Regions from separate parts of the Paenibacillus sp. FSL H8-0175 genome, predicted to be linked through region 1. Evidence: a T-box and tRNA genes for the amino acid it is inferred to sense, from the RefSeq annotation. Region 1 holds a T-box; the other holds one or more tRNA genes.
The links. A T-box is a leader RNA that pairs with one kind of tRNA and senses whether it is charged. The one in region 1 lies ahead of metG (methionine--tRNA ligase), so its partner is inferred to be a tRNA-Met.
Positions count from the first base shown of each region.

Region 2: it encodes a tRNA-Met, which carries the amino acid that the T-box ahead of metG (methionine--tRNA ligase) is inferred to sense. The anticodon was not compared.

Region 1 is NZ_CP150299.1:5,016,010-5,031,102, reverse strand. It holds gene MHH46_RS22535 (sugar ABC transporter permease) at 1-233, shown strand, start outside; gene MHH46_RS22530 (carbohydrate ABC transporter permease) at 249-1,211, shown strand; gene MHH46_RS22525 (ABC transporter substrate-binding protein) at 1,306-2,904, shown strand; gene MHH46_RS22520 (ABC transporter substrate-binding protein) at 2,978-4,261, opposite strand; gene MHH46_RS22515 (response regulator) at 4,280-5,524, opposite strand; gene MHH46_RS22510 (sensor histidine kinase) at 5,537-7,306, opposite strand; gene MHH46_RS22505 (copper amine oxidase N-terminal domain-containing protein) at 7,653-9,890, shown strand; gene MHH46_RS22500 (Fur family transcriptional regulator) at 10,110-10,571, shown strand; gene yidD (membrane protein insertion efficiency factor YidD) at 10,574-10,837, shown strand; T-box leader at 10,878-11,138, shown strand; gene metG (methionine--tRNA ligase) at 11,186-13,198, shown strand; gene MHH46_RS22485 (metal ABC transporter solute-binding protein, Zn/Mn family) at 13,402-14,400, shown strand; gene MHH46_RS22480 (metal ABC transporter ATP-binding protein) at 14,435-15,093, shown strand, end outside.
Region 2 is NZ_CP150299.1:5,402,714-5,417,806, reverse strand. It holds gene MHH46_RS24080 (LL-diaminopimelate aminotransferase) at 1-246, shown strand, start outside; gene pyrR (bifunctional pyr operon transcriptional regulator/uracil phosphoribosyltransferase PyrR) at 1,252-1,815, shown strand; gene MHH46_RS24070 (aspartate carbamoyltransferase catalytic subunit) at 1,820-2,725, shown strand; gene MHH46_RS24065 (dihydroorotase) at 2,835-4,118, shown strand; gene carA (glutamine-hydrolyzing carbamoyl-phosphate synthase small subunit) at 4,234-5,415, shown strand; gene carB (carbamoyl-phosphate synthase large subunit) at 5,417-8,644, shown strand; gene pyrF (orotidine-5'-phosphate decarboxylase) at 8,756-9,502, shown strand; gene pyrE (orotate phosphoribosyltransferase) at 9,499-10,137, shown strand; gene MHH46_RS24040 (ABC transporter substrate-binding protein) at 11,397-12,884, shown strand; gene MHH46_RS24035 (hypothetical protein) at 12,997-13,161, shown strand; tRNA gene MHH46_RS24030 (tRNA-Met) at 13,244-13,320, shown strand; tRNA gene MHH46_RS24025 (tRNA-Ile) at 13,365-13,438, shown strand; gene MHH46_RS24020 (sialidase family protein) at 13,878-15,093, opposite strand, start outside.

The DNA of each region.
Region 1 (15,093 bases):
GTAGGATTTTTAACGCAGACTTCGGATTATTCTTTCAGGTTACGAGAAATGCAGGAGCGTTATACTCGACGACGCAGGTTATCGACACATATGTATATCAAACCTTCCTCGCAATCGGTGATATAGGAATGTCTTCAGCCGCGGGTCTCGTTCAATCTGTTGTAGGATTTCTATTGATTTTCTTAGCGAATCTAGCAGTGCGGCGAATCAGTAAAGATGATGCTTTATTCTAAAGGGAGGTGGGAGTGTTGAGCCAGACAGAAACAGCAATAGGGTCGTCACGGCGTACAGGGAAGCGCACAAAACGGCAAAGACAACCCAATGAAATATCTAATATATCTAATTTGCTAATTAATATATTCTTTTGGATATACACAGCGATTTGTGTGGTGCCGCTGATCCTCGTAGTTATTGTATCGTTTTCGGACGAGAATTCCGTTATCCAGAACGGCTACAGCTTTTTTCCTAACAAGTGGGATATTTCTTCTTATGAATTTCTGTTAAAAGATTATTGGCAAATTATCGATGCAGCTTCCGTTTCGTTATTTGTGACTGTGGTGGGCACGATTCTGAGTCTTATCATTATGGCTATGTACGCTTACCCTATCTCACGTGGAGATTTTCCACATCGTAATTTCTTCTCATTTTTTATGTTTTTTACAATGTTGTTTAATGGGGGCCTTGTGCCTTGGTATCTGGTCTACACGCGAATGATGCATATGAAGGATACGTTATGGATTCTAATTATGCCGCTGCTGGTTTCTGCTTTCTTTGTTATCATCTTACGGACCTTTTTTGCCAATACCATACCGCCAGCTTTAATCGAATCTGCGAAGATCGATGGGGCACCAGAATTCCGGATCTTCGTTCAAATTATTTTGCCTTTGTCTATGCCAGTGTTAGCTACAGTAGGTTTGTTTCAGACCCTGGCCTATTGGAATGATTGGTACCTTAGTTTGATCTTTATCTCACCCGAAGGTCATGTCAATTTACAATACCTAATGTATAAGACGATGCTGAATGTTCAATTCCTGACAGCAAGTCCTCAGGCGATGGCTGCCTTGGCTGCACAGGGTGTAGAAATCAATATTCCAACAGAAACGGTAAGAATGGCGATGGCTGTTATTGGTATCGGACCTATCGTGTTTGTATATTCCTTCTTCCAGAAGTATTTTATTAAAGGGCTTACCGTGGGTGCTGTCAAAGGTTAAGGACGATTGTAATGGCTTAATTCGGCCGCTTTATGCTAAGGTGTGAACGGCCGATTCAGCATATATAAATATTTTGAGGGAGGTTATGGTGTATATGAAAGCTGTTAGAAAAAGCGCACTAATGACACTATTGCTAACGATGGTACTGAGTCTTAGTTTAGCAGGCTGCGGTGGGAATAACGGGAATAATGAAGCAGCTTCACCTGCTCCAAGCGAAAATGCAACCGCTACCAATGCTGCTGCTACGGATGAGCCAGCCGCGGATCCTACTGCCGAACCGGCAAAAGAATTGGAGCCTTATACCGTCAAGTTAATTTATGTCGGTGCCGTGCAAAAGGATGAAAAAGCTGTAGAAGATGAAATCAATAAGTTATTGGAACCTAAAATAAACGCCAAATTGGATATCGCACCGATCGATTGGGGTCCATGGGACAATGATGTCAATCTGAAAATTGCGAGTCAGGAAAAATTCGATATCATCTTTACAGCTCAATGGAAGAACTACGTAACGAATGCAGCTAAAGGCGCTTATCTCCCGATTAATGACGATAGCGGCAAATATGGTAATCTCCTAAATGAATACGGCCAAGGGATTCTAAAAAATCTGGATCCACAATTCTTAAAAGGTTCAGCGATCAATGGTGTGAATTATGCTGTTCCTACAAACAAGGAGCTGGCTGCACAAGGTGGGGTTGTCTATCGCTCCGATATTGCGGATGAACTGGGCATCGATATGTCGAATGTGAAATCCATTCAAGATCTGGATGCAGTTCTCAAAGTAGTGAAGGAGAAAAGACCTGACCTGACTCCATTGTATTTCAAACAAGGTGAGACCTTTAACTCACAATACATGGCACAATACGATACCCTTGGTGATGCTGCCATTCCTGGTGTTCTGCTTAAAGATTCCTCAGATACTAAGATTCAATCGATGATTGAGATGGATCGTTATAAAGAAATCATTAAACTTACTCGTGAGTATATGAAGAAAGGTTACATTAACAAAGACGCAGCTGTTGCTACGAATTCGACTCAGGATGCAATGAAGGCTGGCAATGTCTTTATGACAGTGCAATCGCTTAAACCGGGTAAAGATAGTGAGCTGGCTAACGCTACCGGCTTGGTTGGCAAGCTGAAACAAATTGCATTCAATGATCCAACGATTTCTACAAGTGATGCGGCTGGATCGATGCTTGCGATCTCTGCTTCCTCTGGTGATCCGGCCCGGGCCATGATGGTGCTAGATATTCTGCACACAGATAAAGATATCAACAATCTGCTTGTTTTCGGTATAAAAGGTGTGCACTATGAAGTCGTAAGTGGTGATACGATCAAAGCTACAGATAAAACAGCTGATTATAATACGGCTGCAGCTTGGATGCTTGGAAGTCAATTCCTGAACCCCGTGTGGGAAAGTGAAGCTCCAGACAAATGGGAACAATTCAAAGCCTTTAACTCTAAAGGTAAAGCCTCTGTAGCGCTTGGTTTCAACTTCGATGCCTCCTCAATGAAGACTGAAATGGCTGCTTGTAAAGCTGTAATGGATGAATACGACATCAGCTTGGATACGGGTTCTGTTGATCCTGATACCGTACTGACTAAGTATGCTGATAAGCTGAAAAAGGCAGGGCTCGATAAGATTATTGCAGAGAAACAAAAACAGCTGGATGCTTTCCTGGCTGCGCAAAAATAAAGCGAAAATGAATTCAAAAAAGGCTCTCCCCGGCAGGCTGATTTAGCCGGGGAGAGCCTTTTTATGATAGTACTTAGCGGAAGGAGCTGTCTATTCGCTTTGCGGCTTGAACAGCAAGGGTCCAAGCCAGTTCAGGAGTTAGCTCGCCTTTTTCAGCTTTGGTCAAGTATTCGAGCATGCTTGTCTCCACGTCAGCGTGATGAGGGCCGTAGTAGGTCGGAATTACTGCTTTTGCTGCTGACGAAAGGGTCAGACCAAGCTCTGAATTAGGAAAATAGGGATCGTGCAGATCGTGGATCTCTGGGTCATCATAGATTTCGGGGGTGGAAGGGAAAGCCCCTTGTACCTTGAAAGAAACCAATTGCTGCGTTGGTTCGGTTAGCCATTTAATAAGAGCAAAGGATTCATCAGGATGATTACCTGTCTTTGGTAAGGTCAGAACGGAACCTCCGCGATTAGCGCTGTTTTCTGGGATTTGTGTTACATTCCATAAACCGCTGGCAGTTGGAGCACTGCTCTTGATATGACCAATCATCCAAGCCGGACAGAGCATGACTGCAAAATCTCCGTTGAGCAGGCCTGCACCCCAGCGTTGGGTATCCACTGCAATACTGGCGGACAGATTTAGCTTAAGGGCTTGAATTGAGAAATCCCAGGCTCGTTTGACCGCTGGATTATTGTCGAGGATCAATTCTTGTGTTGTGGGACTGTAATATTGAAGCTTGGACTGACGTAGAAGGGTGAGATAGAGGTTCTCCAAGTCATTTACAAAAGCTTTTCCTGTTCTCTCCTGTACTTTGGTGCCCGCTTCAAGGAATTGATCCCAAGTTTGGATTTCTTTAGCCACTTCTTCTGGTTTAGTAGGGAGGCCTGATAATGCGAATATATCCGTTCGATATAACATGGCATAGGGACCAATTTCCGTTGGTAATCCAAAAATAAAATCATTACCCAGCACCTCCTGCCACTTCCAATTCAGAAATTGGTCCTTCAGATTGTCAGCATCAAAAGTGTTTAGATTATAAAAATAATCAGGAAACTGTTTGAAGCGATCCAAATAGCTAATATCAATGGCAGCCACATCCGGCGAACTGTATCCAGCTGCGAATGAGGTCTGTAGCTTGGCTGGAAGCTGCGTGGAGGTGGAGGTCTGAATATGAATCTCTAGCTCGGGATGCTGGGATTGATACTGGTCAATGAGCGACTCAAGACCTGATCCAGCAGTGAGCCAGATGTTCAGCTGTATCGGGTCTTGTAAAGCGGTATCTTCCTTGGAAGGGGAGAGCTGACAACCACTTGTATTAAGTAACAAGCCAAATGTTAATAGGACAGTAATCAACTTACCATTTACATTCAAGAGAAACACACCTCTGCTTTATTTGTTGTGCTTCTGAAATTCCTGAGGAGTCATCCCCATGTATTTCTTAAAAATGAGGCTGAAATACGCAGGATCCTTAAAGCCTACTAATTCGCTAACCTCATATACCTTGAGAGTAACATTCTCTAATAATTCAGTAGCTTTTTGAATACGAAGTTTGGTAAGAAAGCTAGAGAATGGTTCCCCTACATCATCTTTAAACAATCGGCCGAGATAGGTAGGATTCATATACAGTTCGTCTGCGATCATCTTGAGGGAGAGATTTTCTTGGAGCCGGGAATTCATAACCTCAATCATCATAGAGATTACCCTGCGCGTTGCCTTTACTTGTAGTTGTTCAGTGAGCTGTGGAGAAGCCGAATGCATGGAGAGGTCTCTGAAAAAGATAACGGATGGCGTACTCTCTTTTTTGACCTGCTGACAAGCTTCCAGACTCTCATGATAGGCGGTTGCGAGTGCCCCCAATTGATAGTGAGGGTTAGAGACCCCTGCACAGAATGGCGATTTCAGAATGCCCGATAGCTTATGCAGCAGCTCTTGTGTCAATACCTCATCAACGCGGTTAGGCTGCTCAAGAGGATAGAATAATAGCATGATGGCTTCCTGCTCCTCTTGAATGCCAACAACGTTGGCATACAGCGCAAAACATTCTTCTAATATATTTATAACCGCTGCATACATGGCTTGTTCCGACCAGTTCTGTGGCATGCCCACTCCAAGATGGTTTACGGTTACGACTACAAAGGAATGAAAAGGAGGAATAAGTTGTTCTTCAAAATAGGGTAACGGGATGCCGTAAAGAAGATCAGATAAGCGTTTCTCCCGAAGGTTTTTTTCTCTTAGCTGCGTTAATTGCCTCTGCTGTTTCTTCAATTGAAGACGTTCATATACGCCTGTTGCGACTTCAAGAATATGTTCTACTGAATTTGGTTTAACCAAATATTCCTTTACACCATAACGGATGGCTTGACTGGCATAGGTGAAGTCCTGATAACCTGTGAGCAGCACGGTTTCAGTGTCTGGATAACATTCATGGATATGCTTTGCGAGTTCCAGCCCATCCATGCCGGGCATTCGGATATCGGATATCACCAGATCAACCATATGCTCTTTTAACAATTGCACAGCCTCTAAACCGTTCTCTGCCGAGCCAATAATGCTAAAGTTGTGATTCGCACTTCCCAGCATTTCTGACAGAGAACGGCGAACAAAACTTTCGTCGTCCACGATTAACACATTCATCGTTGTGCCCCCTTAACTTTGATCATACTGTAATGGAACAGTGACCTTCACAAATAAGCCACCAAGCTCGCTTGTTGATAGCTGTAGACCAAATTCCTGTCCGTAGATCAGCTCTATGCGATGATTTAGATTGGATAGTCCAATTCCGGTATGAAGCAGCTTCTCCGGATTAACCTCACCGCCGACTAATGCGTCTGCCATACTTTCCTCGCTCATGCCGTCCCCGTTGTCTTCTACAGTTAACACCAGAGATGTTCCTTCACTATAGGCGCGTATGCGAATTAGCCATACTTCCCGAAGTGTGGGTTCAAGTCCATGAGTAATGGCATTTTCGACAAGTGGCTGAAGGGTTAATTTCATAAGCTGGCCATTCATAACCTCAGGATTTACAAAAAGATCAATCTGCAATTTGTCCTCGTAGCGCAGCTTCTGGAGAAAAATGAACCGTTCTAATTGCTTTAAATCCTCCTCAACAGTAACGAATTCGGATCCGCGGTCAATACTATAGCGGAGCAGGTCACTTAGAGCGAGTACCATTTGGGACTCTTCCTGCATGCGTTTGTTGGCGAGCGACCAATAGATTGTATTCAAAGTGTTATAAAGAAAATGCGGGCGGAATTGCGCTTTGAGTGCTACGATCTGAGCTTGCTTTTCACTGATTTGTTTGCTGGATAGGTCAGCGATAGTATGATCCAGGTTTTGGAGCATCGAATTATAGCTTGAATAAAGGATAGCCATTTCTTTGTTCATGGTTGTTTTTACAAAAGGTAAAGTAGTTCCCCGTTCGACATTGCTCAGCTTGGTTGCCAGATTACGAAGGGGCTTGGATAGGGTCCAAGAGAAAAAGAAAGTGAATAGTAGGGCAGCACCCATCCCCAGCAGGCCAATTAAAATTATATTCCGGCGGATCGTATTTAAATCTTTAACAGCGTCTTTAGAATCAATGTAAGCAAAAACGCTCCACTCGCTATAGTCGGAATAGGCATAGGATACGAACAGATTGCGTGAGTTTATTTTTTGTGGAATGATTCTGGCTTTATGATTGCTGAATTGTTTTAGAAGCCCGTCGTTCATATAGAGTCCAATTTCTTTTGGATCTGTGGAATAGACAATGGTATTAAATGAATCAACGACTTGGATTTTCTCGTTTTTGCCGAGGTGAAATTGGCTGACAGCGTTATGGATAACCTCGACAGGGAGGACAAGAAACAGGGTTCCTAACCGGTTTAGATCATTCCAATCATTAATTTGTCTGGCTCCCATCACCACAGGGATATTACCGTTCTGCCATACATCTACACCGAACCAGACCATTCGGCCTTTATTCTGTGCTATAGCCGGGAACCAATAAGCATCGCGGATTTCCTTTTCGCTGTCCCATATGACCTTTAAGGAACTGCTGTTGGTATACACCTGATCATCGGACAGCCCGAGCAGCTTGAACTGGATGTCAGAGTTTATGGAACGTGTCTGTTGATCTATGTAACGAGTAATTTCCATGGCGTCTGTACGAGGTGAACGTGACAACGCTAAGGCTCCCAAGGTTTCTTGAATCAAGGGACTGAACATGATCGTAGAAGAAAGCTTATCGTTATCCTGAAGAATTGCGTCCATTTTACCTTGAAGTTGCTTGACGGATTCCAGGATATATTGGTTGGAGCGGTTTAGAACAGCTTGAGAGGAAGAGCGGTAGGACAAAAAAATGGTGAATCCTACGATGGTGAAGATGATTAGAGAGAAGCCCATGATTAATTGAACGAGGATGGAGATTTTTTTGGACATGTTATCCCTCGCATGTAAAAGATATTCTTCCATACATTGTAACAAAAGCAAATGAAAGCGAATATAGTCAGACGAAAAATAAACATATTTATAGAAAAAATCTCATTTTTTTCAGGGGAAACAGCGTGGTTGTCCAACAATATTTAATACAGCGTTAATCTTTCTTTACTTAATAATGAAACTTTTTATGGTGGCATGCGTCTAATACTATGTTTGTTATGACGATCGTGGCAAAAGCTTTTTGCCGCCCTACCGTGGGTGGCAGCATTTTGCGGGGAATATAAGAGGAGTATGAAAAAGACAGAGACCTACTTATATTTACAAATAGGAGCAGAGGAGTTATATCATGGATTTGAAAAAGTTAACGTTAGTTGCTGTTTTGGCCGTATCTCAGGCCGCCGCGGCAGTGCCGGCTTTTGCTGAAGCTGTCAATAATACCCCAAGTAATACTACTGTAGTTGGGACAGTTGTTTCAGCTGCGCCGGAGGTAATGCCAGAATCTACCGATCCATTGCCGCCATTGCCGACGGAGACGCCAGGAGGAGTAGTGTCACCAACACCAACACCAACTCCAATTCCTGCAGAGACAGTTGATCCTACGGCTACTGTTGAACCTACAGCAACAATTGCACCTACTGCAACACCGCTTCCAACTGCAACACCTGGAGTTACTACAGATCCTGCTACAACAACAGATGGTGCTCGTGCTGCGGCTAGCAATCAACTTATCCTTATGATGAACAGCAACAAAATGTATCAGAACGGCCAAGAATATTTAGCTAATCAGCCTATGGCAGTGAAAAACGGCGTGTCCTACGTTTCGATCCGGGCTATGGTAGAACGTGTAGGCGTGAAATACGTTTATGATTATAAAACGAAAGAAACCATTGTTACCAAGGGAAGCGACGTTATGCGCTTTAAGACCGACAGCAAGGTCTATACAGTTAATGGTGAAAAGAAGACAATGAAAGGTCCAGCTTACCAATACAAGGGGACTTTCATGGTTCCATTGACATCCATAACTGGGGCACTGGGCATTCCTTATACCGTTGATAATGTGCAAAAAAGAGTAATCCTTACATTAAACAACAAACCTAAAGCTTCCTTCACAGTGCCAACTGAAATTTACGCCGGTGAACCAGTGACCTTCGTAACCTCCAGCTCGTCACCAAATGGTGTAGCTATTGTGGATGAAAGCTGGGGAGGTAACAAGCAGGATATCTATGATCAACCAGGATATTATGTAGTAACCTATTCTGTAATGGATGCGAATCAACAGTGGAGTGATCCTTACACCATGACCATCACAGTGCTTAAACCTAATACACCTCCAGTTGCTAATTTCACTACAGACAAGGATTCATACAAGATGGGTGAAATGATTACTTATACCGATCTAAGTAGCGATCCTGATGGTGATGAAATTACCGTAACTTGGACGAACAAAGCCGAGGCTTTCTTTACTCCGGGTCCAGCGACAATTGCGGTCCAAGTAAAAGATTCACACGGCGCGATCAGCACCTTTGAGAAAACCGTTAATATTTCGGATGAAATCTTGTACAGTAAAGAAGATTTCAACAGATTATTTGCATCTCCGGGCAGTGTGTTTAGCATCGATGGATCAATGGTTCCGACTTGGCAGCAAGTAGCTTATAATCTTTCTTCCGAGCCTTATAAACTAATTCGCAGCAACAGCCCAGAAACGGTGTATACAGAAGGTGTTACTTACCGTGAGACTTCATTGGGTAAAACCCGCTTCTTGATCCACCACAAGAATAACCTGAATATTAAAGCTAAAGTGTATGTGATTGCTACGAATAACAATTTGTACCCAACGACGCTTACAACCGAATATGTGGGCTTTGCAGGCCCAAGCACATATCCTGAAGGTACTGGTAAAATGTCTGTAGAACGTTATTGGAAATCTATGCTTACAAATGAGCATTATAAAACGATTGTTCTGCAACCAGGGGAAAGTGTCTCAATTCTGACCGATCTAAACCAAATTGCTATGAAACCAAGTGAAATTGTTTCACTTCAAGCGGACTTATTTAGTGATTATCCAATCGATTATAATGTCATGTTGATTGATGCGAATAAAGATCCACTGACTACACTTCCAACACTTCCAGTTCTGGATCGAGACGGAGTGCATAATCGGGGAACTTACGAAGATTCTACTCGTATTATCACGGTTACCGATGAGGTAGGAAAAACTCCTGCAAAACTTCTGCTAGGCGATAATTCCAGTGATAAGAACCTGGCTGGCGTAGACCCAATGGCAGGTACGGAAGCTTCCAATGCCGGTAATTTCGGGGTATTATACAAGATCAGATTCGAAAATGTTGCACCAAACTCATTGATTACGTTTAATCCACGTGGCGGTAACTATATGGGACCGGTTATGGTTAATAACCAAATCGTGCATATGCCAAGCGTGGGAAGTCTCTCGAACGCTGACATGAACAGTGTGGTTTATCGTAGTGGTGAGTATGGCGGTTCTGTGGAGATTTTGTTCACAGCAGCCTCAGGCAGTAACTTGCCGGTCAATTTCCTCATCACTCCACTTCCAGCAAAGAAATAACAAATAGGAATATCCCTATAAGCTCTATTGGGGAATTATCTACAATAAAAGCCCGGCTGAATATTCCGTAAAGGAATACGCAGCCGGGCTTTTGTTTAAATATAATAATTCAGAGGTTGCGTAGGGGTGCTTCATGGTGCTTCATTGACGGGGCATTTATTTTGGGGCATTATTAAGAGAGTGAAATATAAATGAACTGATCTTATGGGAGATGAGCGTATGCTGTCGACAGAACAAATATTAGAAGTCATGTCGGGGCAAGGACTGCGAATCACCGACCAACGCAAAACGCTTGCCCAGTTATTCGGCGAGAATAAGGGATATTTGTCAGCGAAGGATGTATATGAGCATATGGGCCGCAAGTATAGTGGTCTTAGCTTTGATACGGTGTACCGCAATCTTCGTGTAATGGAAGAGCTTGGTGTGCTTGAACAGATTGTCTTTGAAGACGGAGTGAAGTTCAAGGGAAGCTGCAATCATCAGGATCATCACCATCATATGATCTGCCTTCAATGCCAAAAGACCTACCCGATTAATTTCTGCCCGATGAATTTAACGGATACACCCGATCAATTCCGGGTAGTCAAGCATAAATTTGAGGTGTTCGGTTATTGCAAAGAATGTGAAGAGAACCGGGAAGAAGAATTAGTTGCAGCATCAGATAAACAAAAGGGACTTTAGAAATGGTGACCCTACGCAGAACGATTCAGGCGCCTATTCGGGTGTACCGCAGGTACATTTCCCCTATTAAACCTGCAACCTGCCGCTTCTATCCAACCTGCTCCGCCTATGCCCTGGAAGCCATTGAAGTCCATGGTCCACTGAAAGGCTCATGGCTTGCAGCTAAGCGGATTGCCAGATGTCATCCCTTTCATCCTGGAGGACTTGATCCTGTGCCGCCTCTTCTAGATGAATCTGCTGAGAAGGATTCTGCCCCTGCAACTTGACATGGGGCCTTACCATTGGGTATATTCACAAGTAATAGTATGAATTCCGAAGAACGGATAAGTAAATCGTTACGTCCATTACAGAGAGCCGGAATGTGCTGAAATCCGGTATGGAGCGTTAGATTGAATATGGTCCGGGAGGAACTGTGTTCGAGCGGGAACTGCAATTGTGGTTCACGTAAGATAACAGCGTGATCCAGCGTTAATGGACAGTTCCCAGGAGGGAACTGGCGAAGCCTGTGCTCTGTGAAGAGACAGGAAATTTGGGTGGTATCGCGTGAGTTATACTCTCGCCCCATTATGGGGGCGGGAGTTTTTTGTTTTTTAATAAGAAAGGATGATTACTGAATGAGTGAGAAAAAAACGTTTTACCTAACGACACCAATTTATTATCCGAGTGACAAGCTACATATCGGACATGCTTATTCAACCGTGGCAGGAGACGCAATGGCCCGTTACAAACGTCTGCGCGGCTACGAAGTGCGTTATCTAACTGGTACAGACGAACATGGACAAAAGATTGAGCGGAAGGCAGAGGAAGCAGGAAAGACCCCTCAGCAGTTCGTAGACGACATTGTTGTTGGTATTAAGGAGCTATGGCGCAAGCTGGACATTTCGAACGATGACTTCATTCGTACTACGGAAGAGCGTCATAAAAAAGTGGTACAGGATATTTTTGATCGGTTGCTGCAGCAAGGAGATATCTATAAAGGTGAATATGAGGGCTGGTATAGTATCCCAGATGAAACCTTTTACACAGAAACGCAATTAGTTGATATTGTGCGTGATGATAACGGCCTGATTACTGGTGCAAAAAGCCCAGATAGCGGTCACCCGGTTGAGCTGGTGAAGGAAGCAAGTTATTTCTTCCGGATGAGTAAATATGCGGATCGTTTGCTGCAATTTTACGAGGAGAATCCAGAGTTTATTTTGCCGGAATCCCGTAAGAACGAAATGATTAACAATTTCATCAAACCCGGACTGGAAGACCTTGCAGTTTCCCGTACAACCTTTGATTGGGGCGTAAAAGTTAAGGGCGACGAGAAGCATGTCGTGTACGTGTGGATTGATGCGTTGACTAACTATATTACAGCTCTGGGGTACGGTTCCGAGGATCGCAGCTTGTATGACAAGTTCTGGCCTGCGGATGTACACATCGTTGGTAAAGAAATCGTTCGTTTCCATACGATTTACTGGCCGATCATTCTGATGGCGCTTGGTGAACCCCTTCCGAAAAAGGTGTTTGCCCATGGCTGGTTGCTCATGAAAGATGGAAAAATGTCGAAATCTAAAGGTAACGTAGTTGATCCTGTGACACTGATTGATCGTTATGGCTTGGATGCATTGCGTTATTACCTGCTGCGCGAAGTACCGTTTGGTTCGGATGGCACGTTCACACCGGAAAGCTTTGTAGACCGGGTTAACTATGATCTTGCCAACGACCTTGGTAACCTGTTGAACCGTACAGGGGCTATGGTTGAAAAGTATTTTGCAGGCGAGATTCCGGCATATGAAGGAAATGTAACAGCATTTGATGGTGAGCTTCAAGCTGCGGCTGAGAATACTTATGCCAAAGTAGAAGAAGCTATGGAAAAAATGGAGTTCTCCGTGGCGTTGACAGCTATCGGAATATTCATTAGCCGCACCAACAAATATATCGATGAGACACAACCTTGGGTGCTTGCCAAAGATGAAAATAGAACCGCCGAGCTGGCTTCTGTGATGAGACATCTGGTGGAAGGTCTGCGTACCGCTTCAATCCTGCTGCAGCCGTTCTTGACACAGACACCAGCAAAGATCTGGGAACAGCTGGGTATTGAGCCTGGTGAGTTAACGACTTGGGATAGCGGTAAGACCTTTGGCCTGATTCCGGCAGGAACAAAGCTGGTGAAAGGCAATCCAATCTTCCCACGTCTAGATGTGGAGCAAGAGGTAGCTTATATTGCCGAGGCTATGGGCGCTGGTAAAGCTGCGGCTGAAGTGGCGGAAGCGGCTGCTCCTGTTGCTGCGGACTCCGAGCCAGTGGAAGAGCATAAAGAGGAAATCGGCATTGACGATTTCGCTAAAGCAGAGCTGCGGGTAGCTCAGGTTATTGCTGCAGAGCCAGTGAAAAAAGCTGACAAGCTGCTGAAGCTGCAACTGGATCTGGGTTATGAACAACGTCAAGTGGTTTCTGGTATCGCGAAATTCTATACACCGGAAGAGCTGGTGGGACGTAAAGTGATTTGTATCGTAAACCTTAAACCGGTGAAGCTGCGTGGGGAGTTGTCCCAAGGGATGATTTTGGCGGCTTCTAAAGATGACCAGCTAACGATCGCTACCGTGCCGGACAGTATGCCAAACGGAGCAGTAGTGAAATAAGACAATACTGTTGTAGAAATTTTTTAATGAGGTTGCTTGAACAAGGGAATGCTCCTTCAGCCGGGTTGGTTGTGGGAGCATTTCTTTTTTATAAAGGACGATACCGTCTTTCTTCTGAGTGAGGTTTCTTTGTTGACTTATCGTAACGATTACTATTATACTACTAATAGTAAAATTTACGATTTGAGGGGTAGATCAATATAATGGCGGCAATGAAATCACGTATAAGTTTGCTCGTCCTTGCACTGGTACTTGTATTTACACTAAGTGCATGCGGACCTAAGAGCAGTGGAAGTATAGTTGAAGGGAAAGTAAATGTAGTTACAACCTTTTATCCTATTTACGAGTTTGCTAAGGAGATTGGCGGGGAAGATATCAATGCTATTAACCTGCTTCCAGTGGGTGTGGAGCCACATGATTGGACACCGCGCAGTCAAGATATTATCAACACTTCTAAGGCACAGCTATTTCTATATAACGGTGCAGGCTTAGAAGGCTGGGTTCCTAACTTTTTAAAAGGCCTTGATAGCAGCAGTAAAGTTAAGGCGGTTGAAGTAAGTCAAGGTATTGATTATATCATGACCGATGAAGATGACGGGCATGATCATGGGGCAAGTGAGGAAGAGTCTCATCAAAATGAGGACACGGATCATAACAGTAATGCCTCAGGAGACAGCTTGCATACAGACCCGCATACTTGGGTAAGTCCAAAATCAGCCATTGTCATGGCTCAGAATATTAAAGAAAGCCTTCAGTCCGTGGATCCTGAGCATAAAGAAGGTTATGAAGAGCGTTACAATAAGCTTGCGGAACGTTTGCAGGCGTTAGACAGTAAATTCAAAGAGGAGCTTGCTAAGCTGCCCAACTATAAGATCGTAGTATCGCATCAGGCTTTTTCTTACCTTGCCCGTGACTATGGATTGGATCAGCATGCGATTATGGGACTTTCGCCAGACGCTGAGCCGCGCGGACAGGATTTAGTGAAGCTTGCGAAAATGGTAAAAGATGAAGGGATTAAGTATATCTTTTTTGAAGAGCTTGTCTCCGATAAACTGGCTAAGACTCTGGCCGCCGAAGCGGGCGTTTCCACTATGGTGCTTAATCCGGTAGAGGGACTTACTGCGGAGCAAGAGAAGAACGGCGATAATTACTTCACTCTGATGGAGAAAAATTTGCAAAATCTGATTATGGCCTTACAATAATAAGGAAAGTATAAGGGAAAGGCGGTACTTAAGCATGCAATCGGTATCCTTGGACTGCCATCAGCATATCATCGATATACAGGATCTTTCTTTTTCATATGGGGAACAGAAGGTGATATCGAATCTTAACTATAGTGTAAGAGAACGAGATTTCCTTGGTATCATTGGTTCTAATGGTGCTGGTAAAACAACATTGATGAAAATGATCGTCGGCTTGCTTCCAGCGAGCTCTGGTGAAATTAAATTATTCGGAACGCCTGTCCGCAAGTTTAAAGACTGGGAACGGATCGGATATGTTCCGCAAAAAAATGCCTTCAACCCATTGTTTCCAGCAACGGTGCGTGAAGTAGTTCTGTCAGGTCTATATAATAACAAGAATCTGATCCGCAGAGTATCTAAGGCTCAGCATCGTCAATGTGAGGATGCACTTGAAGTCATGCGGATACAAGATATTGCGGAGAAAAGAGTAGGCCAGCTGTCAGGCGGTCAGCAGCAGCGTGTTTTTCTGGCTCGGGCGCTGATTAACCATCCTGACCTGCTGATTTTGGACGAACCTACCGTGGGTATTGATGCCGAATCACAAGCGGGATTCTTTGAATTAATTACCCATATGCATGCTCATCATCATATGACCTTCCTGATGGTGTCGCATGATATCGACATGATCAAAAATTATTTAGGTCATGAGCCCGT
Region 2 (15,093 bases), 390 kb from region 1:
CCAAAAGGTTCCTTCTTCCTGTATGTCGCTGCACCTAAGGGAATCAAAGACGGCCGTCGCTTTGAATCCGGTGAAGATTTCTCCCAATTCCTCATTCGTGAGAAGCTGATCTCCACTGTGCCTTGGGATGATGCAGGTCCGTTTGTTCGTTTCTCCGTTACCTTTATTGCTAAAGGTGAAGAGGAAGAGAGACGTGTCATCTCTGAAATTCAAAGACGTCTTAGCGATGTGGAATTTGAGTTTTAAGCATTGTTATTGAAATTAATGAGGCTGTCCCAAAAGTAGTGAATTCTACTTGGGGGCAGCTTCTTTTTTATGGAATAGGAAATGTTGTAGATGTTACTGTGCCCTATGACTATATACCACGTGTTGTGTATTGTAGTGCATTTTAGTGTAGTGTTCTGTTATTCGGGTGGGTGGTGGTTGACTGCAATATTTGATTTTCGTACAGCTTGCAGTAGATGATTTGTGGTAGCTGTGACGGTGGAATTTGTGCAGTGGACTTTCTGCGGTGGGCTTGTGTGGTGAGCGATATGCGTTCTGTGTTTGTGCGAAGTAAAGAGTGGGTTATAAACTAATTAGGGAAAAACTCCCTGAAATTAGCCGATATTCGCTCTAAATGTACGAAATCAGGGAAAAGTTCCCTAATAATCAGCGGGTTTTCTATATTATTTACTGAACTGGCCAATAATTAGGGAAGTTTTCCCTAATAACAAGTCTGATGAACAGAAATCACTGAATTTCAGGGAGAAATTCCTTAATTACTATATAAGTACCTCACCGATTGCATCATTTTCAGCATTACTAGGTGCGCCTTTTGAATCATTTGGACATTAAGTAGTGTTAAGAACATAAACGAGGCTGTCCAAAAAGCCATGAAACGGCAACTTGGGACCGGCCTCGTTTTTTATGCAGATATACTGAGTACCGCTTCCCCCTTGTTGTTAATAGAAGTAAGGAAGAGAAGTGCAAAAGTTTAGGCAGAGAAAGTTGACATGAGGGGGTTGTTCTGTCATAATTCTTGTTAAATGAATAGCGCCTTTAATTCAGTCCTGTGAGGCTGGCAAGGTAACGTGAATCGAGGTTCGCGACTCTTAGAAAGGTATCCGTGTGTAAATACGGAACTGTCTTTTTATGCGCGCGGCCGTCATCTTCCTCATCTGCGGATTTCACTCCTTGCCTGTTATAGGCAAGGAGTTTTTTGATTTCCGGGAACTTGAATAGGCGAACAAGCTGGAGGGTGACAAGATTATGGTTACTGAGAAAAATGTCATTATGGATGAAACGGCGATCCGCCGGGCCTTATCGCGTATTGCTCATGAGATTTTGGAGAAGAACAAAGGTATCGAGAATTGTCTGCTGGTCGGCATTCGGACACGAGGTGTGTATCTGGCACAGCGTATCGCTGAGCGCATCAAGGAGATTGAAGGCGTCGAGATTCCATACGGTGAGCTGGATATCACACATTACCGGGATGACCGTGAAGTGGAAGGCAGTGAAGCAGTAGTGAAGAGCAACGTCGTTATTACTTCAGGAAGTGCTGGCATTCATGATCAGAAAGTCATTTTGTTCGATGATGTACTTTACACCGGACGCACCATCCGCGCGGCGATGGACGCTTTGATGGATTGCGGACGCCCACGAATGATTCAACTGGCAGTACTGGCTGACCGCGGACACCGCGAGCTGCCGATCCGGCCGGACTACATCGGTAAGAATGTACCTACCTCAAAGCACGAGCAGATTGAAGTGGCGCTGAAGGAATACGACGGCAAAGATGAGGTCTACATTATTTCAAACCGGGAGGAACGATAACATCATGACACTTACCAAGGTAAAGGAACGTAGTCTGCTGGGAATCAAAGAGCTTGACCGGTCGGAAATTATCCAACTGCTTGACAGAACAGCATTTTGGGACAATCAAAGTGAAAAGCTAACGCCCATCTTGAACTCCCATTTTATTTCTAACATGTTTTTTGAGAACAGCACACGCACACGCTTCTCTTTCGAGATGGCAGAGAAACGACTAGGTGCGCAAGTACTTAATTTTACGGCTGCAGCTTCTAGTGTAGAAAAAGGGGAGTCGATCTACGATACAGTGCGCACACTGGAATCTATGGGGATCGATGCCGGAGTTGTGCGTTTGAAGCCTGCAGGTGTGCTGCAGCAGTTAGCTGAGAAGGTGTCCATACCGCTTATCAATGCGGGCGACGGCAACAATGAACATCCTACGCAGGCGCTGCTTGATTTATACACCATGACCAAAAGCTTTGGGGAACTAAAGGGCCTGACAGTCTCCATCATTGGGGACATTATGCATAGCCGCGTAGCGCGCTCTAATCTCTGGGGGCTTACGAAAATGGGAGCCAAGGTGCAGTTCTGCGCACCGGATAATATGAAGGCTCCTGAGCTTATGGAGTATGCGCCTTACGTAACTATGGAAGAAGCTCTTAAAGCGGATGTAGTAATGATGCTTCGAGTACAGCTTGAGCGCCATACTTCCGGCATTAAGCTGTCTGCTGAAGATTACCGTAGCCACTATGGTCTAACAGAAGAGCGGGCAGCTAAGCTGGCCAAAGACACAATCATTATGCATCCAGCTCCGGTTAACCGGAATCTAGAGATTGATGATGCAGTAGTTGAGTGCAGTCAATCGCGGATTTTCCCGCAAATGTCTAATGGCGTACCGGTCCGGATGGCGGTTCTCGAAAGAGCTTTACTATAAGCTTACAGAATGCTAACGTATAGAGACTAATAAATATACACAAAGATGAATTTTTATTATATAATAACGAGAGGGCCCGCAGCTGTGATCTGAGGGTAAAGGTAGAATCATGACAGTGATTATTAGAAACGCCAGCGTATTGAATAAGGAAGGCTTGCTTGAGCGCAAACACATCGAACTTCAGGAGGGTGTGATCTCGGCTATAATCGACGGAAATGAAGCTATCGGAGAAGCCACGGAGATCATTGATGCTGAAGGTAAGCTGCTCATTCCGGGACTCATTGATATGCATGTGCACTTGCGTGAACCGGGATTTGAACACAAGGAAACAGTGGAAACCGGAAGTCGCTCAGCTGCTAAAGGCGGATTTACAACCATTGCATGTATGCCAAATACTCGTCCGGTGACAGATAGCCCGGAGATCGTGCAATTTGTGAAAGACAAGGCGCGTGAAGCAGGACTAGTTAAAGTGCTTCCTTATGCAGCCATTACGAAAAATGAGCTCGGACGTGAGTTGACGGATTTTGCGGCGCTCAAAGAAGCTGGAGCTATTGGATATACAGACGACGGTGTGGGCGTACAAAGTGCTCAAATGATGAAAGATGCAATGAACATCGCAGCATCGCTCGATATGCCAGTCATTGCCCACTGCGAAGATAATTCGCTGGTTGAAGGCTGCTGTGTAGCTGAAGGTGAGTTCGCTAAGAAGCATGGCCTCAAAGGAATTCCGAATGAGTCAGAAGCGATCCATGTTGGACGCGATATTTTGCTGGCAGAAGCGACAGGCGTTCATTACCATGTATGCCATGTCAGTACTGAACAGTCGGTGCGGCTGATTCGCCAAGCAAAAGAGATCGGCATTAAAGTAACTGCTGAGGTATGTCCGCATCACTTGCTTCTTGCTGAAGACGATATTCCAGGCCTGGATGCCAATTGGAAAATGAACCCGCCGCTGCGCTCCCGCCGCGATGTTGAGGCGTGTATCGAAGGGTTGCTTGATGGCACACTAGATATGATTGTTACAGATCATGCGCCACATAGTGAAGAAGAGAAGGCGAAAGGAATGCAGCTGGCACCTTTTGGTATCGTTGGATTCGAGACAGCTTTCCCACTCTTATACACAGCGTTTGTAGAAACCGGAAAATGGGATTTATCCTTACTAGTACAAAGAATGACTGCCGATCCTGCACGGGTATTCAGATTGAACACCGGGGTTATGGAGATCGGAGCTCCTGCAGATTTGACACTGATCGATCTGGAGCAGGAAAAAGAAGTAGATCCAAGTTCCTTCGCAAGCAAAGGACGTAACACTCCTTTTGGCGGCTGGAAGCTTAAGGGTTGGCCAGTAAAAACTTGGGTGGACGGCAAAGCCGTATGGACTGAGAAAAACTAGCGGACTGGTGAGGCGAAATTGCTGATCTTTACAGATCAGCAATTTGAGCGCGTACACTCCGGAAGGCATGCAAGGCATACGTATTAGACTACAGAACATGAAGGAGTGGAAGGGAATGCAGGCGAGATTGCTGCTTCAAGACGGAACTTTATTTACAGGTACCGCATTTGGCGCTGAAGGTGAAAAGACAGGCGAGGTTGTTTTTAACACAGGAATTACAGGATATCAAGAGGTGCTGTCTGACCCTTCATATTGCGGACAAATCGTTACCATGACGTACCCATTGATCGGGAACTACGGGATTACGCGGGATGATTTCGAATCTGTTCGACCTTTCGTACACGGTTTTGTAGTGCGTCGTCATGAAGAAGTTCCAAGTAACTGGCGCGCAGAATACAGTGTGGACGACCTGCTGAAAGAATATGATATTCCTGGAATCAGCGAGATTGATACCCGGATGTTGACGCGGATTATTCGCCACTACGGAACAATGAAGGCGATCCTGACTACCTCTAACAAACGTGTAGAGGAATTGATGGAAATGATGGGCGACACTTCAATTGAAGAATTACGCAATCAGGTAGCTCGCACATCTACTCCAAGCATGTACAATAGTCCAGGAACCAAAGAGCGCATCGTCTTGGTAGATTACGGCGCGAAGGCTGGCATCTTGCGCGAGTTGAACAATCGCGGTTGTGATGTTGTAGTTGTACCTCATGACGTAACCGCTGATGAGATTCGTCGCCTCAATCCAGATGGTATCCAGCTGTCCAACGGCCCTGGGGACCCGAAAGACGTCCCACACGCAGTGAAGACGATCTCGGAATTGCTTGGTGAATACCCAATTTTCGGCATCTGCTTAGGTCACCAGCTGTTTGCACTGGCTTGTGGCGCGGATACAGAGAAGCTGAAATTCGGGCACCGTGGAGGTAACCATCCGGTTAAAGAATTGGAGAGCGGACGTTGCTTCATTACTTCTCAGAACCATGGCTACACAGTGAATGAAGATTCTGTGAAGAGCACGGATCTAGAAGTTACTCACATTAATAATAATGATAAGACCGTTGAAGGACTTAAACATACCCGTTACCCTGCATTTTCAGTACAGTACCATCCAGAAGCAGCACCGGGACCTCATGACAGCAGCTATTTATTCGATCGTTTCTTACAGATGATCGCTGATCATAAAGCTAACACACCTGTAAGCTCGCGCCAGGCGCAGCTTGCGGCAAACGCCAGAATCACGGCGCCAAAACCTACAGTAAAACAGCTTGAAGCCGTGAAAGGAGCTCTATAACATGCCTAAGAATGAAAAGCTTAAAAAAATATTAGTAATTGGTTCTGGACCGATTGTTATCGGGCAAGCCGCAGAATTTGACTACGCCGGAACTCAGGCCTGTCAGGCCCTGAAAGAAGAAGGCGTGGAAGTTGTGCTGATCAACAGTAACCCAGCGACTATCATGACTGACACCAATATGGCTGATAAAGTTTATATCGAGCCGATTACCCTTGAATTCGTAACTGGCATCATCCGCCAGGAGCGCCCGGATGGCTTGTTGCCAACTTTGGGAGGACAGACAGGTCTTAATATGGCTGTAGAATTGGCTCGTGCAGGAGTACTAGAACAAGAGAATGTTAAGCTTCTAGGTACCCAGCTTGAATCCATCGAAAAAGCAGAGGATCGCGATTTGTTCCGCGATTTGATGCGCGAATTGGAACAGCCTGTACCAGAGAGCACTATTATTACCACAGTAGATGAAGCGATGAAATTCGCTGAGGAAATTGGTTTCCCACTGATTGTACGCCCAGCCTATACGCTTGGCGGCACCGGCGGCGGGATCTGCGACAACGAAGAAGAGCTGCTTGAGACTGTCAAAGCAGGTATTCGTTATAGTCCAATTGGACAATGTTTGGTGGAGAAAAGTATTGCCGGCATGAAGGAAGTTGAATACGAGGTTATGCGTGATGCGAATGACAACTGTATCGTTGTCTGCAACATGGAGAACTTTGACCCGGTAGGTGTGCATACGGGTGATAGTATCGTTGTGGCACCTAGCCAAACGTTATCCGATCGTGAATATCAAATGCTGCGCAGCGCTTCACTCAAAATCATTCGTGCGCTGAATATCGAGGGTGGCTGCAACGTGCAGTTCGCACTGGATCCGCAAAGCTATCAATATTATGTAATCGAAGTAAATCCACGTGTCAGCCGCTCTTCGGCTTTGGCTTCGAAAGCAACCGGTTATCCGATTGCCAAAATGGCTGCCAAAATCGCGCTTGGTTACACACTCGATGAAATCGTCAATCCAGTTACTGGACAGACCTATGCTTGCTTCGAGCCTACACTTGACTATATCGTAAGCAAAATCCCACGCTGGCCGTTCGACAAATTCATTCATGCGAACCGTAAGCTGGGCACACAAATGAAAGCAACTGGAGAAGTTATGGCCATCGGTCGTACCTTTGAAGAGTCCATTCATAAAGCAATTCGTTCCCTGGAAATCGGTGTACACCGTTTCCGTCTGCCGGGCGCTGAGGATCTGGAAGAAAGCGTCCTGCGTGAACGTCTGGCAAAACCTGATGATGAGCGATTGTTCTTGATCGCTGAAGCTTTCCGCCGCGGATTTGGCTTGCAAGAGATTCAAGACATTACTAACGTAGACTGGTGGTTCCTGTCCAAAATCGAGGGACTGATCAACTTTGAAGAGGTCATCCGTGGGGATGAAAGCTTATCAGAAGAAACCTTGTATCAAGCTAAACGCAGAGGTTTTACAGACCGTGCGATTGCTGAGATACGTGCAGAAGGACAAGCGAACGGTAAATACACCAAAGAAGCTGATGTACGCGCGCTTCGTTTAGAGCGAGGATTAACGCCTGTATTCAAAATGGTAGATACCTGTGCAGCTGAGTTCGAAGCTTCTACACCTTACTACTACTCTACTTATGAGACTGAAAATGAGGTCATTCATTCCGATAAACAAAAGGTTATCGTGCTTGGATCGGGTCCAATCCGGATCGGCCAAGGGATTGAGTTCGATTACTCCACTGTGCATGCAGTGTGGGCGATTCAGAAGGCAGGTTATGAAGCAGTTATTATCAATAATAACCCTGAGACTGTATCTACGGATTTTAATACTTCGGACCGGTTGTATTTCGAACCGTTATTCTTTGAAGATGTAATGAACGTAATTGCGCAAGAGAATCCGATTGGGGTTATCGTACAGTTCGGAGGCCAAACAGCCATTAACCTTGCTGCACCACTAAGTGCGGCTGGCGTTAAGATTCTCGGAACTAGCCTAGACAGTATTGACGAAGCTGAAGACCGGAAGAAATTCGAAGCTTTGTTGGCTCGTCTGGATATTGCCCAACCAAAAGGAAAGACGGTTATCAACGTAGATCAAGCAGTAGAAACTGCACAATCGCTTGGGTATCCGGTGCTGGTACGTCCTTCCTATGTACTGGGTGGACGCGCAATGGAAATTGTATATAATGATGCGGAATTGCTTAGCTACATGGTAGAAGCGGTTAAGGTAAATCCGGAGCATCCGGTATTGATTGACCGTTACATGTTAGGTAAAGAGGTTGAGGTAGACGCAATTTGTGACGGTGAGACGGTAGTTATTCCAGGGATCATGGAGCATGTTGAGCGTGCAGGCGTTCACTCCGGTGACTCCATCGCTGTATATCCTCCGCAATATCTGGATGAAAGTCTGAAAGCAAAAATTGCTGAGATCACAATCAAGATTGCTAAGGAACTGAAAACGATTGGTCTGGTCAACATCCAGTTCGTTATCTATCAAAATGAAGTGTACGTAATTGAAGTAAATCCACGTTCATCGCGTACGGTTCCATTCTTGAGTAAAGTAACTGGAATTCCAATGGCGCATCTGGCAACCAAAATCATTCTCGGCGGCAAGCTGAAAGATGACGGTTATACAGAAGGTCTATGGCCGGAAAGTGATTATGTATCGGTTAAAGTGCCGGTGTTCTCTTTTGCCAAGCTGCGTAGAGTAGAACCAACGCTCGGACCTGAAATGAAATCGACGGGTGAGGTTATGGGCCGCGATAAATTGTATGCAAAAGCTTTGTATAAAGGTCTAATCGGAGCAGGAATGAAAATTCCAGCAACCGGCGCTATCATCGTTACAGTGGCAGATAAAGATAAAGCAGAAGCTGTAGAGCTTATGAAAGGCTTCCACTCGCTGGGTTACAAGATCATTGCTACCGGAGGCACCGCTCAAGCGCTTGAAGAAGCAGGTCTCAACGTAATGAACGTAAACAAGCTGGATGAAGGTGCGCCGAACATTCTTGACTTGATTCGTGGTGGGCAAGCCAACTTCGTCTTTAATACACTGACTAAAGGGAAAACACCAGAGCGTGATGGATTCCGTATCCGTCGTGAAGCGGTTGAGAATGGCGTCGTATGTATGACATCACTCGATACAGTAACGGCACTGCTCAGAATGCTGCAGACGATCAACTTCTCGTCACAGTCCATGCCTGCTTTTGTCGGTCAATTAAACTAATCTCATAAAGATGTATAGGGCGGTTTGCGTTTACGCAGACCGTTCCGCTATGCCTAGGGGCTAATAAATGAAGAGTGTGGATTTAAGTCTGCACTGGATGGGAGAACGGTTATGGGACAGGGAGATGCGAAGTGGAATGAAATGGCGAATCGCTTGATGATCGCCTTAGATTACCCTGATGTTGCTGGGGCAAGAACCTTGATTGACAAGCTGGAAGGGATTCCTTGTTATATGAAAGTGGGAATGCAGCTTTTTTATGCAGCCGGACCGGAATTCATTAATGAACTGAAATCTCGGGGGTATTCTGTATTTGCAGATGTCAAAATGCATGATATTCCTAACACGGTAAAAGGCGGGGCAGAAAGCCTTACGAACCTCGGTGTGGATATGTTTAACGTACATGCCGCAGGAGGCTCAGCGATGATGGCTGCTGCCCGGGAAGGCGCTGCTTCAGTAGTTAATGCGAATGCTGCGCTTAAAATGCCTTTGATTATCGCAGTTACACAGCTGACCAGCACGAGCCAAGAAGTGATGAATAACGAAATTGGAATCGCAGGAGAAGTAGAAGATACTGTGGTCAGATACGCTAAGCTGGCAGCCGCTGCAGGTCTGGATGGGGTAGTGGCTTCACCGCAAGAGTCTTCAGCGATCGCAGAGGCTTGTGGGCCCGCATTTTGTACAGTTACACCTGGTATCCGGCCAGCAGGTGCATCCCTAGGTGACCAGTCCCGGGTGATGACGCCGGGCAAAGCCATTCAGCAAGGCAGCCACTTTCTGGTGGTGGGCCGTCCTGTTACAACTGCGGCTGATCCACGTCAAGCAGCACTAAATATTATTGAGGAGATGACCCTAGCATGAGTACATTAAATAGAAGTGAACAAGTAGCAAGTTATCTGCTTACGATAGGAGCAGTGGCACTGCGTCCGCAGGAGCCTTTTACCTGGACCTCTGGTATTAAATCCCCGATCTATTGCGATAACCGTCTGACTATGGCTTACCCAGAGGTACGTAACTATATTGCTGATGCCTTCGCTGAGCTTATTAAAAGCCAGTATCCAGACGCAGAGGTGATCGCAGGTACAGCAACCGCAGGCATTCCTCACGCAGCTTGGGTAGCTGATAAACTTAATCTGCCAATGGCTTATATCCGCGATAAAGCTAAAGGTCACGGCAAGCAGAACCAGATCGAAGGACTGATTAAGCCGGGGCAAAAGGTAGTCGTTATCGAAGACCTGATCTCCACTGGCGGAAGCTCCATCAAAGCAGCTCAAGCTGTGCAAGAAGCAGGCGCAGAAGCGTTGGCTGTATTGGCAATCTTCAGCTACGAGCTGGACCGTGCGTTGGAGGCTTTTGCCGCAACTGAAATGCCATTACAAAGCTTATCCAACTATAGCACATTGATTGATGTGGCTCTTACACAAGGCAAGATCGCAGCTACAGATGTGGAACTGCTGAAATCTTGGAGAAAAGATCCTTCCGCATTTGGCGTTTAAACTAAATATCTGATTATAGTTTGGACGGGCCTCTCACATTTTGGTGGGAGGCTTTTCTTTTTAACTACACTGAGTGTAATAAAAAGGAAAGCTTAAAGCACACTCTGCTGTATAGGTGCATGAAGTACGTTGTTATTTATTGCAGAAAGATGCAATGATCCAGCCGCGGCAGGTGTAAACTCTGACACTCGGCATTCTGAAACTCTGCTGCTATGCGCTATCGCTCTATGATCTGGCTCTGAACACTCTGATACTCTGAAACTCTGCTGTTATGCGCTGTCGCTCTACGCTCTGAACGCTCTGACACCCGGTGATTCCATTGCGCTGTCGTCTCAAACGCAGAATAGTTGCAGTTTCTGCACTTAAACTAACCTTCCTTAGAGGATCTGGCGATATAGTTGCACTTTGTGCAATTACATCCACCAGAGATCCGCTGAAAGCACCTAATAACGTTTTTTAACTGCACATAGTGCAATTAAAAGGAGAAGCACAACACACTCAGCTGTAATAGTTGCACAAAGTGCAATTATCCTGCCGCAGAAGGGGCGATTTGTGCCGGTCACATGAAATGTAGCAGGTTAGTCAGTAGGTTAGTTAGTATGGAAGGAAAATGCTGTATTGGTAAAAGGAAAAGTAGAGTGGAGAGTAGGGTTTTGGTGTTTGCATTCACATTTCACATCTACATTTACATTCACGTTCTGACACTTGGCTGACCTGCGTTCTGTCGCTCTGGTATATTGCGCTCTGACACTCTGGATTCTGATACTCTGCTGCTCTGCGCTATCGCTCTGCGCTCTGAACGCTCTGACACTCTGACACTCTGGAATACTATACTCTGCCCCGGTGATGCCCTCGCAATGTCGTCTCAAACGCCGAATAGTTGCAGTTTGTGCACTTAAACTAACCTTCCTTAGAGGATCTGGCGATATAGTTGCACTTTGTGCAATTACATCCACCAGATAACCGCCGAAAGCACCTAATCACGTTTTTTAACTGCACATAGTGCAATTAAAAGGAGAAGCACAACACACTCGGCTTTAATAGTTGCACAAAGTGCAATTATCCTGCCGCAGAAAGGCATTTCAGTATCCTCAGGAAACTCCCGGAACGTTTTTTATAGAAATAATATGAAGAAATCGTAGCATAACTTTAAACAGCCTGTAACTTCCCCTCCTGAATAAAGCTATATACTGTTACTAGAATTATGGGTAATTATTCATAAGGTGGATGGATTGAGTATTTTATGGGAGGGTTCAAGAATGAATCATATAAATAATAATAGAAGGCTATGGCGGCGCTGGTTAAGCTTTGGAATATGTGCAGCACTCCTATTACCTTTAATTTCTGAAAGCAGGCATACAGCCTGGGCGGAGGCTTCTAAGCCATCTACAGAACAGCGCGTGTTACGTATTGGCAGCCTCTGGTCTGGAGAGGACGATTCTTCTTTTCGTCAGCAGTTTACAGATATGTATGAATTGCAGCATCCTGAAATCAAACTTGAGATTATTCCAGCCATCAATATGAATGAGCTTCGTTTTGACAGCACCTATCCAGAGGTTAACCCAGATAATCTGGAGAATATCCGAGCAATTATGGGCGGTGCACAGCCGGTTGATGTAATCGTCGGTGATAGTACATTGGTGAAGAGTTTGGTGGAACATAATCTGGTGCAACCGCTGGAGCCGCTTATCGCACGAGATCAATATGATTTAAGCAATATGGCGCCTACGATGCTAAGTGGAGTTCGTGAGCTGGGTGGAGGAAGTCTTTACGCGTTAGCGCCGACTTTTATGTCGAGTGCGTTATATTTTAACAAAGGTATTTTTGATGCTGCTGGTGTAGGTTATCCGACAGATGGAATGACTTGGGATGAAGTGTTCGCGCTGGCCGAAAAGGTGACCAAGAAATCGACAAATAAAGATAAGCGTATATATGGCTTTTCGATGAACCGTTATATGAGCGATCCTTTCTGGGATATGCAGACCTATGTCTCACCGCTGGAGCTTGCTATGTATGACAACAAGGGACATAAGATGGAGGTAAACCAAACACAGTGGAGTCAAGCTTGGACGACCTACAGCCAATTGGTGAAAAAGCAAATTACACCTGGGTTAAACGGTATGGATTTTATAGAAACAGAACGGAGTACCTATAGTCCTGTCCAAGGGGATCTCTTCCTTACCGGAAAAGCTGCAATGGTAATTGGAGAATACGATTATCTTAATGAGCTTGCAGGTGTGAGCCGCAATGCAGCAAAAATTAAAAATTATAATCCTGTCGATTGGGGTTTCGTTACCGTACCTACTTTTAAGGAGAAACCAGGAGTGGCTGTAGGTACTTGGGTAGGTAATATGATGGCTATCAACACTATGGCTGCTAATAAGGAAGATGCGTGGGATTTGATCAAATTCGTCAACAGTAATGAAGTAGCTAAAATTAAAGCCCATACCCGCGGGGAACTAACTTCCCGTAAGGATTACATTACTACGAAAGTACCTTCAGTAAATCTGGAGTCCTTCTATACGCTTAAACCATTACCAGCCAATGATCCTTTGATGAACGTCCTACAAACACAGAAGCCTGGAATTAGCCGTATTAACGATGTTGGGCGTCAACTGTTCACAGAAGTTTATCAGGGCAAGAGAACGGTCGAGAGTGCACTTAAAGCTTGGGAGAAGCAAGGGAATACGATGCTGGGTACGCTCGAAAAAGATCCCACATATTATTTTGACTCCATAGGGGATTGAGTTTTGGAATATGTAGAAGCCACCGGATTTCCGGTGGCTTATTTTGTGGAACTTGGGCATGATAAGTTCAGAGCAGCGTAAGATTAATTTGCGAAAAGGAGAAGAGGGCATCATGAATTGGATATACTTCGCGAAACTGTTCAGAACGAGATTTCAAGCAGGCTGTTTGGCAAAAAGACTGGAGCAAGATGGCTGGATTTATGGCTATCATGACCCAAGTTTTGTGGAGATTTATCGATCCCGCAAAGGAAGATATGGGGTTAGATTTTTGCCTTGAGAACTTTTACAAATTCATCCTTGACGTAGACCCATTTTGTACTGTATATTATTTATTGTCGCTGTTTGAATATTATTTCTGACGCGGGGTGGAGCAGCCCGGTAGCTCGTCGGGCTCATAACCCGAAGGTCGCAGGTTCAAATCCTGCCCCCGCAACCAATTTTATTACAACAGCAATTGTACATTCGGATATTTTTAGATCCGGGCCCTTAGCTCAGTTGGTTAGAGCGGTCGGCTCATAACCGATTGGTCGGGGGTTCGAGTCCCTCAGGGCCCACTTAGAGAAAACCCTTACGTAGTAAGGGTTTTTTGCTGTCTATAGGCTCCTTGTAAGTAGAAGTGGAAGAGTTGGAAAAGCGACAAAATAGAAAATGATCACATTTTGGTCACGGCGTTGTTAGATCCTCTGGTTTTATCACAGATCATCTGGAAAACGGTAAAAAGTATGTATTCTGTGGAATTGCCCTACTCTTGTATAGGAAAGGGGACAGTCATGACATATAGACTATTAAGTAGCAAGCACCATACGCCGTAGATTTTGATTGAATTAAAAGCATGTCCAATACGCTGAAATTGATGATTTCTTTGAACAGGTTAATGCTGAATTTTGATAAGAAGCAATAGAGGATGCCGCATATTCGCTCGGCATCCTTTATTGCAAGTGGATATACTAACTTAACAGCCTTTTAATTTATCATCAGAAGTTGATTAATAGCTTATTGATTATCACCAAACCAGATGTTCTCTGTACCGGTCCGCGTGTCTGTCCATACGCTCACTAGACGGCCTGTTTGAGGGACGATGGCATTACCGATGTAGTCCCCAATTAGGGGGATGCCGGTGACGTCAAAGGAAGTTGTTGTTATCCGGGTGTTTGTATACGTCATACCGCCATCTCTAGATGTTGCTAGATAAACATCAAGGTTGAGGGGGTTGACTCGATTAGTGTAATAGGTAACGAATATTGCACCATCCGCAGGGGATACGGTGATGGCTGGGAAAAAGTTTTGGGAGCCCACAGGACTACCTGTAATGGATATTGGTGCCCCCCAATCCACACCAAAATTAGTGGAGATAGCAAGAAAAATATCAGAATAACCTTCTCGAAAATCTTGCCATACAGCATAGACATTCCCTCGCGTCGTCGGTGCATTAGAAATATCTGCTGCGAGGGAAGGGTATGTCAGACATCTAAATGTATATCCCGGCAATGGATCTGGTGGGACTACAACGCTGGCGACCATGGTTTCAGGAGTAAAAGTGACCCCACCGTCTGAGGATGTGCGAATTTTAAGATCAGTATTACCGGGAGGCTGATTGATCCATCCCACGATAACAATCCCATTTAATGTAATTGCTATACCGGGGAATTCTTCGAATTCTTCGACCGAAGACAGCAGGGAGGGACTGGAATAGGTACTACCGTTATCTAGGGAACGATTGAAGAATATCGTATTTCCCGGTATGAATTGTGTGTTGTAATCATGCGTATAACCAGTATATACATTTCCAAAAAAAGGACTTGATCCAGCTTTGTCGGTGACAACGACCACCTGATCATCATTTACAAACTGCCCAAACCCTTGATTCACGATGACTGGCGGTCCGAATGAAGAGGCATTGTCGGCAGATGTATAGGAGACGATCGACCCGCTGAGACCGTCTGAATCGAAGGCGTGGGCTAATACTACGAAAGTGGTCGGGAAAATATAATCAATATGTGGTGCTTCGATGCCTGCAAATCCTGTCGGTAACGGCAATAACGTTGTTGTCCAAGTGGCACCTGCGTCAATAGATTTGTATAAACCTATATTAGGAGGGCCTAATCGAAGATCTACAGCTACGGCAACCATAACTGAAGGATTAAGCCAATTTACCGCGATGGTGGGCTCAAACTGAACGCTTGCGCTCGGTGAAAGTTGAATATTAACC